Regions from separate parts of the Entomomonas asaccharolytica genome, predicted to be linked through region 2. Evidence: riboswitches for the same ligand, from Rfam matches in the RefSeq annotation. Region 2 holds a riboswitch; each other region holds the start of a gene.
The links. Region 2 has a riboswitch for cobalamin ahead of JHT90_RS07585 (TonB-dependent receptor plug domain-containing protein). Riboswitches for the same ligand answer to the same signal wherever they lie in the genome.

Region 1 (3,285 bases), 710 kb from region 2:
ACCTATCCAGCGCACAGGATGAGGCCAGCCTTGTGGATCGCCTAATAGTAAATCCACGATAAAGCCAATAATAATAGGAAGAACAGGCAATAAATAACTCATACTAGCGCCCTATCCAACCAATGACACAATATAAATGGATTTTGATAAAAATGAATATGCAAGTAACTCGCTAGGGTATTACCTACTTGATAACCACCTTGCCATTCTTTAACAATTTCCCCATCACGGGTTTTATACATGGCAAAAGCACAAGGTAAATTGGTATAAAACTCTGAATGGTGGAACTCATGGCCTTTTAATATTTCGCCTGTATCCGCTAACAAGGTATTTGTTAATGCCCTACCTTCACAATAACCAAAGCGTTTTAAACCCTTGGTCATTTGGCTATAACCTGCTAATACTCCCACCATGTCATAATGTTCACCATCGACCTGTAAAAACTCACCTAAATACATTAAGCCACCACATTCTGCATAGATTGGTTTAGCTTGCTTATGGGCTTGTAAAATAGACTGGAGCATAGTTTGGTTGGCTGCTAGTTGCTCTGCAAAAACTTCGGGGAAGCCACCCCCTAAATAGACCAAATCACAGTCTGGTAATTGGCTATCTGCTAATGGGCTAAAAGGTATTAGCTCTACACCTAGTTGGCTAAGTAAATCTAAATTATCTTGGTAATAAAAATGAAATGCCTCATCCTGTGCAACGGCCATTTTTAATCCATGATAGTTAGCAGCATTGGGTAATTTTGGAATAGTTACAGCAAGCTCTTCGCTTGCACTTAATTCAACAATACGATCTACTTCAATATGCTGTTCTATGGCATCGGCTAATTGCTGCCAATAACTTTGCATATCTTGCATTTCTTCGGTGGGTACTAAGCCTAAATGACGTTCATGCAAAACTAGCTCAGGCATATTAGGCAAACGACCTAATACAGGAATTTGGCAATAAGTTTCTATGGCTTGTTTAAGCAGTTGATAGTGGCTATCGGTATTTACCCGATTAACCAATACCCCAACAATAGGTACATTGGGCTGAAATTTTTGAAAGCCCATAACGGTGGCAGCAATTGAGGTTGACACTGCTTTGCCATCCACCACTAAAATAATCGGGCAATTTAATGTTTTAGCTAAACCTGCACTGCTACAATAATTGGGGTCAACACCATAGCCATCATAGAGCCCCATTACCCCTTCAATAATATTGATATCAGCGGTTTTAGCATGGGTTTGAAAAAGATATTTAAGATTATTTTCAGACACCATAAAGGCATCAAGATTTATAGAGGCGTGGCCTGTTGCTAGTTTATGCCAACCTGTATCAATATAGTCAGGGCCAACTTTATAAGGTTGCACCTTTAAGCCGCGTCGCGTCAAAGCATGCATTAAACCTAATGTTACAGTGGTTTTACCTGCGCCACTGTGGGTTGCCCCAAACATAATTTTTTTCACGTTATCTTTTGTCCATCCGCCCGAAAACAAAAATCCCCACCTTCTGTTAGGTAGGGATTTAAGTTTTGCTATAGTTTGTATATAGGCTAAATAGACAAAATAAGCAGAACAGACCTTCCCACCGAAGGTGTTACTCTGCGTCTAGATGGTCTTCTGGCTTTGCTTCATCCTTTTCTCTACCTTCCCAAACATATCGTTCAGTGGTGTTTTAGAGAATCGTCCACATTACAGCAGCGGGGGCTGCGCAGGAATCACACCTGCTTCCGTAATAACAATTTGCTATTACTAATCCAAAACGCATTAATTAATAGATATACTAGTGAAAAGAATTAGGAAACAACATCACTATTAGAAATAACTACTCTTTCATTGATTTAAGTAAAAAGTCTGTGATCTTTTGCTTAATTAACTTGGCACGAGTAGGATCTCGTGCTTCTGTAGAAATAGACACGATTAAACCCTTTTCTCGAATAACCGCAGGTGTAAAAAAATTAGATGCTTCAGGCAATGCAGTATTATCAAACCATTGCCAATGCTCAATATATCGCCCTACTTCATCATTTACTTGCTGGTTATCTGTTGCAGCATAAATAATATGAGCATTTTTAGTATCTGACGGCTGAAAATGACGTTGAATTATTGTGATATCAGGTAATACTTCAATTTCTGGTAATACCTCTGGTGATACTACGGTAATTTCTGCGCCTGTTCCCACTAAACCTTGTAGCTTACGCAAAGCTACTTTCCCTGCACCCACTACCAATACTTTTTTATTTATTAGCTTAAGGGTTAATGGATATAACTTTGTCATACTGAATCGCCTTACAATATTAAACCTGTCTATTTAAAACAATTTCTGACACACCTTGTTGTTTATCTGCATCCTTGCTAGTACAAACAATACATCAGATAGACGATTTAAATATTGGATAGTCATAGGGATATATTCATCAGTTTTTTATTATAGTAAACGCTTTATTTTGATTAGGCTAGGAAATGATAAAAGCTTTAGCTAAAAATTTAAACTTTATTCTATGATATAGCTGTTTTTGCTTTTGTAAAAACGCCTAGGATTAGAATATCTAATCAATATCATGTTAGCTTCTAATTAACAATATTATGAACAACTGTATTTTACAAAAATAAGACTTCCAAATTGAAAACAGCAGCTGTCATATGCACCAATGAAATATGATTAATAGTTCTCAAATTAACAAGAAACAATATCAAGTGAAAGCTAGCAAAAGCTATAACCTTAAATAATAATTTAATCAAATAAAATTATTTTTCTTTTTTCACAAATAAATAGATTAGTTATTAACCTCATCATTATTTAACTACTAAAGACTTATAAAAATATCATTTTGAATAATATACAATTCAATCAGAATATTAATTTTATATAACGAGTTTAAGGGCAAACTAAATTAAGTTATTTGATGATCTGATTACTCAATAATTTTGTCATAAACTCAAATAATAGTAGTTTATTAATAGTTTTTTTATATATAAAAAAACTAATTTGGGTTGTATAAGTTGAGTTAAGTAGCCTATCAGTGCTTACTTGAATGTAACATATATGCTGCCTCCTAAAGATACAAGTTTCATTTGTTAACTAAAAAATATGATTACTAACTTGAGTATGTGAGGTAAAGGTCTATTTAGATTACAGCCTTCACAGTTTTTCTAAATACAACGTCCTTGTAGTTTCCTCTAGTTGTACAAGTTTTATTTAAACTTTTATTACCTAGGAGAAAATACTTATGCCTAAGCATAAAAAACTCACCTTAGAAATAACCAAACTACTATTTCTACCTTTAATCTTTAGCCT
Region 2 (3,285 bases):
TAAAGAGTTTTGTGATCTACAAAAGTTACCACATCCTAATATTATGTCTGAAAGTGGTCGAGCGATTACAGCCCACCATGCAGTATTAGTGGTTAATGTTACAGATGTAGAAAAACATAACGATCAACCACCCACCATTGATAATTTACATGAGCAACCTGAAATTATTCAACAGTTAATGGAGTTGTTGTTACCTACTGATTCTGAAATGGTAACAGAAACTTATTGGCGTGCAGTGCATTTAATTGAGGAAGCATCTGCCCAATATTCTGTGGGTAAATTAAATATGGCGCAAAAGGCCATTGCAGAACAATGTTATTATGCTATTTGTCGCCGCTTATCTGACCAATTAAAAGCACGCCAAAAATCTCATCGTCCTGTGATGGATGAATTAAATGATAAATTGGCGGATAAATATATCTGTAATTTTTCTGTTTTTCAAAGTCTACCTGATACATGGGCGATTGATCAGATATTGCCTACTGTTCCTCTACAACGTCTTACTGAAGAACCTTTACGACGTGCAGTGTTACAAGATTTAACCTGTGATTCTGATGGCAAATTACAGCGTTATATTGATGAGCAAAGCATTGAAAATACAATGCCAGTACATGAAATAACAGAAGGTGAAGAATATCTTATTGGCATTTTTTTAGTAGGTGCTTATCAAGAGATTTTGGGGGATATGCATAACTTGTTTGGTGATACTGACTCAGTAAATATCTATCAAAATGCTGATGGCAGTATTCAATATTCAGGTATTGAAACCCACGATACCATTGAGGATATGTTGCGTTATGTGCATATGTCACCTGAAAAGCTGATTAATCTCTATCGAGATAAGGTGGGAAATGCACATTTAACACCATCTGAGCGTAATCAATATTTGGATGCTTTTCGTTTAGGATTAACCCGCTCATCTTATTTAGCTGACTAAAGAGTAAACAATATAATAATATTGCTTGTAACTTGTAACATTATATTTTAATGTAAGCAACTGATTTTGCGTTAGGAAGTGGGAAACAGGTGATTTCATTATAATCCTGTGCTGCCCCCGCAACGGTAATTGATAGCTAAAAATTAGCACTGCCCTCTAGTATAACCACTGTAATTTTTATGGGAAGGTGGAGTAAGCAGATCATAAGCCCGGAGACCGCCCTAAATTACTTATTTCATAGGTATAACGCAATTTACTACTGGTGTAGCGGAGGGTTCCACCAGCAGCTAGGGTTTATGCTGCCTGTTTTACCCTCCTCAAAAGCCTAATTATACTTTTGAGGGTTATATGAAATTATCTTGTCTATCAGTATCCATTCTATTGATATCAACCAGCTCTGTATTTGCACAAGAAACCACTAATAAAGAGTCTTTCGCTGATGCTTTAAAATTAGATACCATTGTGGTGACAGCTAATAGGGATATTCAACCACGAGAACAAACCAATGCTGCAATAACCGTATTTACTAGAACGGATATTGATCGTTTACAGCCATCTTCGGTAGTAGATTTATTAAACAAAGTACCAGGTGTACAAATCACTCAATCAGGAGGCAAGGGGAGTACCACAGGGGTATTCTTACGTGGCACAAAAACAGCACAAACGCTAGTATTGATTGATGGGCAAAGAGTTAACACATTAACAAATGGCGGTGCTTCACTACAATACCTTGCTATCGATCAAATAGAGCGAGTGGAAGTGTTGCGTGGCTCTCGTTCTGCAATCTATGGTGCCGATGCTATTGGTGGTGTTATTCAAATTTTTACCCGTCGTGCAGATGGTGATGGATTAAATGCAAGATTACGTGTTGCAGCTGGTAACCGTAGCACATGGGAACGCAGTTTAGGTCTTTCAGGTGGTAATAAGCAAACAAAGTTTAGTTTAAATACCGCATTAAATGAGACACAAGGAATAGACAGAACAAGAAAATCATTTAGTTCAGATAAAGATCATGATGCTTACCGCAATAAATCATTGAGTTTTACCATAAGCCATCAATTAACGGATGATCTCGAATTAGGTTTTAATACTTTAAATCAACGAGGTAGAACTGAATATGATAATCCTTTTGGCTCTGGATGGCCTGCTACAGGAACAAAACCTTATTTTGATTTTGTAACCAATAGTTCTTCAGCCTATGTTAATTTTAATGTTAATGACTTTTGGACAACACGTTTAGAAGCAGGCCATGCTGAAGACAAAATAAAAGGTCGGGATAAGTTAGATAAAGGTATTTTTGCTAGTTATGACTATAATATCTATCGTGATTCTGCTACATGGTTAAATACGTTTAATTTAGATACTAAAAATTCTGTACTAATTGGCCTTGATTATTTAAATGATAAATTACATAGTGATCGTAATAACGCTTATGCAAGAACTAGTCGCTGGAATAGAGCAGGGTTTATTCAATACAATTATCAAGGTGATATTGTTTTTACTGAGATAGGTTTACGTTACGATAAAAGCCAACAATATGGCAGTAAAAACACATGGAATGCGAGTTTAGGTTTTCATATTAATCCTGATAATCAGTTAATTTTTTCTTATGCAGAAGGGTTTCGTGTACCAACATTCAATGATGCATATGCTCCATCAGGGTGGGGGGCAAATCCTAATTTAAAACCAGAACAATCTAAAAGCTATGAAGTTCAGTGGCGTAGTCAATTGGCTGAAAAAACTCGCTTAGAAGCCTCAATATATCGTACGACTATTCGCGATATGATCGTATATGTATCTGATCCTATTACCTATACAGGTATGAATTATAATGTTGAAAAAGCAAGAATTAATGGTTTTGAAGCCACTTTAAACCAAGAAATAGCAGGTTGGAATGGTGCGCTTGGAGTAAGTATTATAGATCCTAGAGATGCAAAGACAGGCAAGACATTACAAAATAGAGCAAGACGTACACTTAATTTAGATATAGATCGCCAATTTGGTGATTTTGCTATTGGCGCTAGCTGGTTAGCTGTTAGTTCGAGTTATGGTGATGCAGCCAATAATATAAATATACCAGGTTATGGTTTATTGGGTATAAGAGGCAGTTGGCAAGCAACGCCTGAAATTAAATTTGATGCAAAAATAGATAATCTTTTAGATAAATCTTATTATCGTAATATATACACTTATAACTCACAAAATTATGGTTATAGGGAAGAGGGTATTACAGCAATGCTCGGTGTAACTTGGACACCTAAATTATTTTAATCAATAAAAAAGCGACCTATTGAGGTCGCTTTTTTTAGCTAATATTTACTATTTTTTCTGCCATTTACCACCAACAT
Region 3 (3,285 bases), 690 kb from region 2:
TAGTAGTGATGTCTTGTACTGTAGGTAAAGAAATACTAGCCCAAGCACTACAACAACATTCAAGCCTAGTACTAATGAAAGCCGCCTCTTGCCTACCTGATGTAAAAGCATTAATTGAAGAATTAGGGTTATTAGATTATGCGGTATTAGTATCTGATGCTTCCCTAACTTCTGAAAAGCAATACCGTAATTTAAAAGATATTCCAGCCGATGAAAAACTACCTTACTTTACTACTATTTTGGTGAATAAGCAGTGGAGTAAAAGCTAAATATGTTATTTAATGTCTATCTATATATTATTTTTGGATAGGTAAATAATGGAAAAGTATTGGATTGTTGCTCTTGGGGAGACTTATCATATAGCGACTAGTGAAGGTTTTCTATGGTCACCAAAACTAACTAAAGCTGGTAGAAGAAACGTTGGTTATGAGAATATGAATGTTGCTCAAGTTGGCGATATTGTTTTTACTTGCGTAGATCAACATATCAAAGATATTGGCATTGTAATACAATCATCTTATTCTCGAGTTGCCCCAGAGTATTCAACATTTAATAACTGGGCTAATATGGATGGCCATGCTTTAAGAATAGATTGGTTTCATCCCAAACAAGATATTTTTCTAAAAAATTATATAGATTTAATAAATAAAATTAACTCATCACCTTCACCTTTTGTTAAACAAAAAAATAAAAGTGAACTAAGTACAATTGGGTTAAAACAACAATATTTGATAGAGATCTCTAAGGAATATGCAAATTTTTTCTTTGAAAAATTGTCCATTGAAAATAAAGTTAATGATATTAAATTAGAGTTAGATAAATTATTAGTGCAAGAAATAGTTGAAAAAGATACTTCTGCCATACCAGTTAATACAACTAAAAAAGCACTAGTTGATATTAGGACAGCACAGTTAAAATTTACTGAAAACCTATTAAAAATTGAGAAAGTTTGTCGAGTAACAAATACATTGTATGATTTCGATAAAATAAAAGATAGATACTTAATAGCTAGTCATATTAAACGCTGGGTAGATTGTACCAGAGAGGAAAGAGTTGATGGTAATAATGGTTTACTTTTAGCTCCTCATATTGATTACTTATTTGATAGATATTTAATAAGTTTTCAGAAAGATGGAACTATGTTGATTTCTGAGATAGTCAAAAAAGATGCCATTTTTGAAAAATGGAATATTATAGAAAAAAATGTTGGTTGTTTTAGTGATAAACAAGATTTTTATTTAAAAGATCATAGAGATAAGTTTTTTAAAAAGCAAAAAGAAAGTTAAAACTAAAGGTCTTTAATTTATACTAGTAGATATATGTTTATATTTGATCGCTTTAATGCAGAGCTAAAGTAAATATAAGTACTTAGATAGATTACGTGTATAGACTTTATCAGATCAGTGATAAGAGTTATTTTGAAATGATTATTAATTATCTTTAAAGTTAATTTAACTAAGCCATTACCTAAATCAATCTTTACTCAAATTCACATTTACCTGCTAGAAAAAAGGGCATAGACTTTTGCCTAAATTGTAGTCAAATATAGCATTTATGCTAAGGAAGCAGGTGTAATTCCTGCGCAGCCCCCGCTGCTGTAAGGTGGACGATTCTGTTATAACCACTGAGGAAACTCGGGAAGGAACAGAAGAGGATGAAGCTAAGCCAGAAGACCTATTTGATTACAGAAGAATACCCCCTTCGGTGGGAAGGGTTATATCTATGAAATAATTTATTTTATCTATATAACCTTACTTGCATGAAGCGAGGGATATTTGTTACCTAACAAATTAAGGTTATAACGATGAATATCAGATTCAAGCGTTTATCAGTAATTGGCGGGGTGGCCTTACTGATATTATTTCCGCAACAAGCTTTTGCAATGCATATTATGGAAGGGTTTTTACCCCCACTTTGGGCTGGTACTTGGTGGGCAATTTATATTCCTTTTCTAATTCTGGGCATCTATCAATTAAAGAAAATATCTATGGGTAGTACTGATAAAAAAGTATTACTAGCACTTTGTGCTGCTTTTGTGTTTGTACTGTCTTCTTTAAAAATGCCATCTGTCACAGGTAGCTGCTCACACCCTACGGGCGTTGGCTTAGGGGTGGTGATGTTTGGCCCTTGGGTAATGGCTGTGTTAGCAGGTATTGTGTTGTTATTCCAAGCTTTGTTTTTAGCTCATGGCGGGTTAACTACGTTAGGCGCTAACGGTATGTCAATGGCGGTATTTGGGCCTGTGGTTGGTTATTACATTTGGCGAATCTCCTGTAAGTTTAAAATTCGTAAAGATGTAGGGGTATTTTTATGTGCCTTTACAGCCGATATTGTCACTTACTTTGTCACTTCTATTCAGTTAGCAGGCGCTTTCCCTGACCCACAGTTAGGTTTTTTGGCTGCTGCTACTAAATTTATGAGTATTTTCTGCTTAACGCAAATCCCTATTGCTATTGCTGAGGGGTTATTAACAGTTATTATTTATAATGTTATTACTGAGCGTAAAATTGCACCAGTTGGGGGCTTTACACAATGAAAAAGAATCTATTGTTATTAACCATTGTGGTAATTATGTGTTTAGTCCCTTTCTTTTTGCCTGCTAATAAAGGGGCAGAGTTTAGCGGTGCAGATGGTCAAGCAGAGGAGGCTATTACTCAAAGCCATCCTGATTATGAACCATGGTTTGAGTCTTTCTTTGAGCCTGCTAGTGGCGAAGTAGAAAGTTTACTATTTACCTTACAAGGCTCTATTGGCACAGGGATAATTTGCTATATTTTAGGCTTTTATCGTGGTAGAAGGCCAAAGACTGATGTTAGAAATTGATCATTATGCCTATCAAAGCCGCTGGCGTGAAATAAATCCGCTAACTAAAGGGTTAGCTTATATTGTTTTATTGCTAGTGGCTTTGTGTTCAATATGGTTTGTACAATTAATTATTTTAGTTGTACTAGCACCTATCACTTGTTATGTTACACGGATTAGTTTTAGTAAATACTGTAAATGGATGATGGTTCCTTTTGCTTTTCTAATGGTAAGTGTAGCAGGTATTTTATTATCTTTTGACTGGAGTAATAGTAAGCTGTTAGCCAGCTTTCATATTGGTTCACTTTATATTGGGGTAAGTGCCGAGTCCTTATGGGTAGCACAAAATGCTTTTTTCCGAAGCTTATCTTGTTTAGCTATTACTTATTTATTTGTATTAACTACTCCCTTTGACCAGTTAATTCAAATTGGTAAAAAAATCCATATGCCGAAAGCATTGTTGGAAATTATTTTACTCACCTA

Region 1: another riboswitch for cobalamin. It lies ahead of JHT90_RS04215 (cobyrinate a,c-diamide synthase); the one in region 2 lies ahead of JHT90_RS07585 (TonB-dependent receptor plug domain-containing protein).
Region 3: another riboswitch for cobalamin. It lies ahead of JHT90_RS04285 (energy-coupling factor ABC transporter permease); the one in region 2 lies ahead of JHT90_RS07585 (TonB-dependent receptor plug domain-containing protein).

The regions. Positions count from the first base shown of each region.
Region 1 is NZ_CP067393.1:933,822-937,106, reverse strand. Features, by position in the region: gene cbiB (adenosylcobinamide-phosphate synthase CbiB) at 1-102, opposite strand, end outside; gene JHT90_RS04215 (cobyrinate a,c-diamide synthase) at 99-1,454, opposite strand; cobalamin riboswitch at 1,581-1,765, opposite strand; gene JHT90_RS04210 (precorrin-2 dehydrogenase/sirohydrochlorin ferrochelatase family protein) at 1,813-2,265, opposite strand; gene JHT90_RS15395 (ATP:cob(I)alamin adenosyltransferase) at 2,299-2,391, opposite strand; gene JHT90_RS04200 (autotransporter outer membrane beta-barrel domain-containing protein) at 3,218-3,285, shown strand, end outside.
Region 2 is NZ_CP067393.1:1,639,791-1,643,075, forward strand. Features, by position in the region: gene speA (arginine decarboxylase) at 1-937, shown strand, start outside; cobalamin riboswitch at 971-1,175, shown strand; gene JHT90_RS07585 (TonB-dependent receptor plug domain-containing protein) at 1,286-3,208, shown strand; gene JHT90_RS07590 (YdbL family protein) at 3,257-3,285, opposite strand, start outside.
Region 3 is NZ_CP067393.1:946,229-949,513, forward strand. Features, by position in the region: gene JHT90_RS04275 (cobalt-factor II C(20)-methyltransferase) at 1-269, shown strand, start outside; gene JHT90_RS04280 (HNH endonuclease signature motif containing protein) at 318-1,286, shown strand; cobalamin riboswitch at 1,525-1,696, shown strand; gene JHT90_RS04285 (energy-coupling factor ABC transporter permease) at 1,805-2,536, shown strand; gene JHT90_RS04290 (energy-coupling factor ABC transporter substrate-binding protein) at 2,533-2,823, shown strand; gene cbiQ (cobalt ECF transporter T component CbiQ) at 2,810-3,285, shown strand, end outside.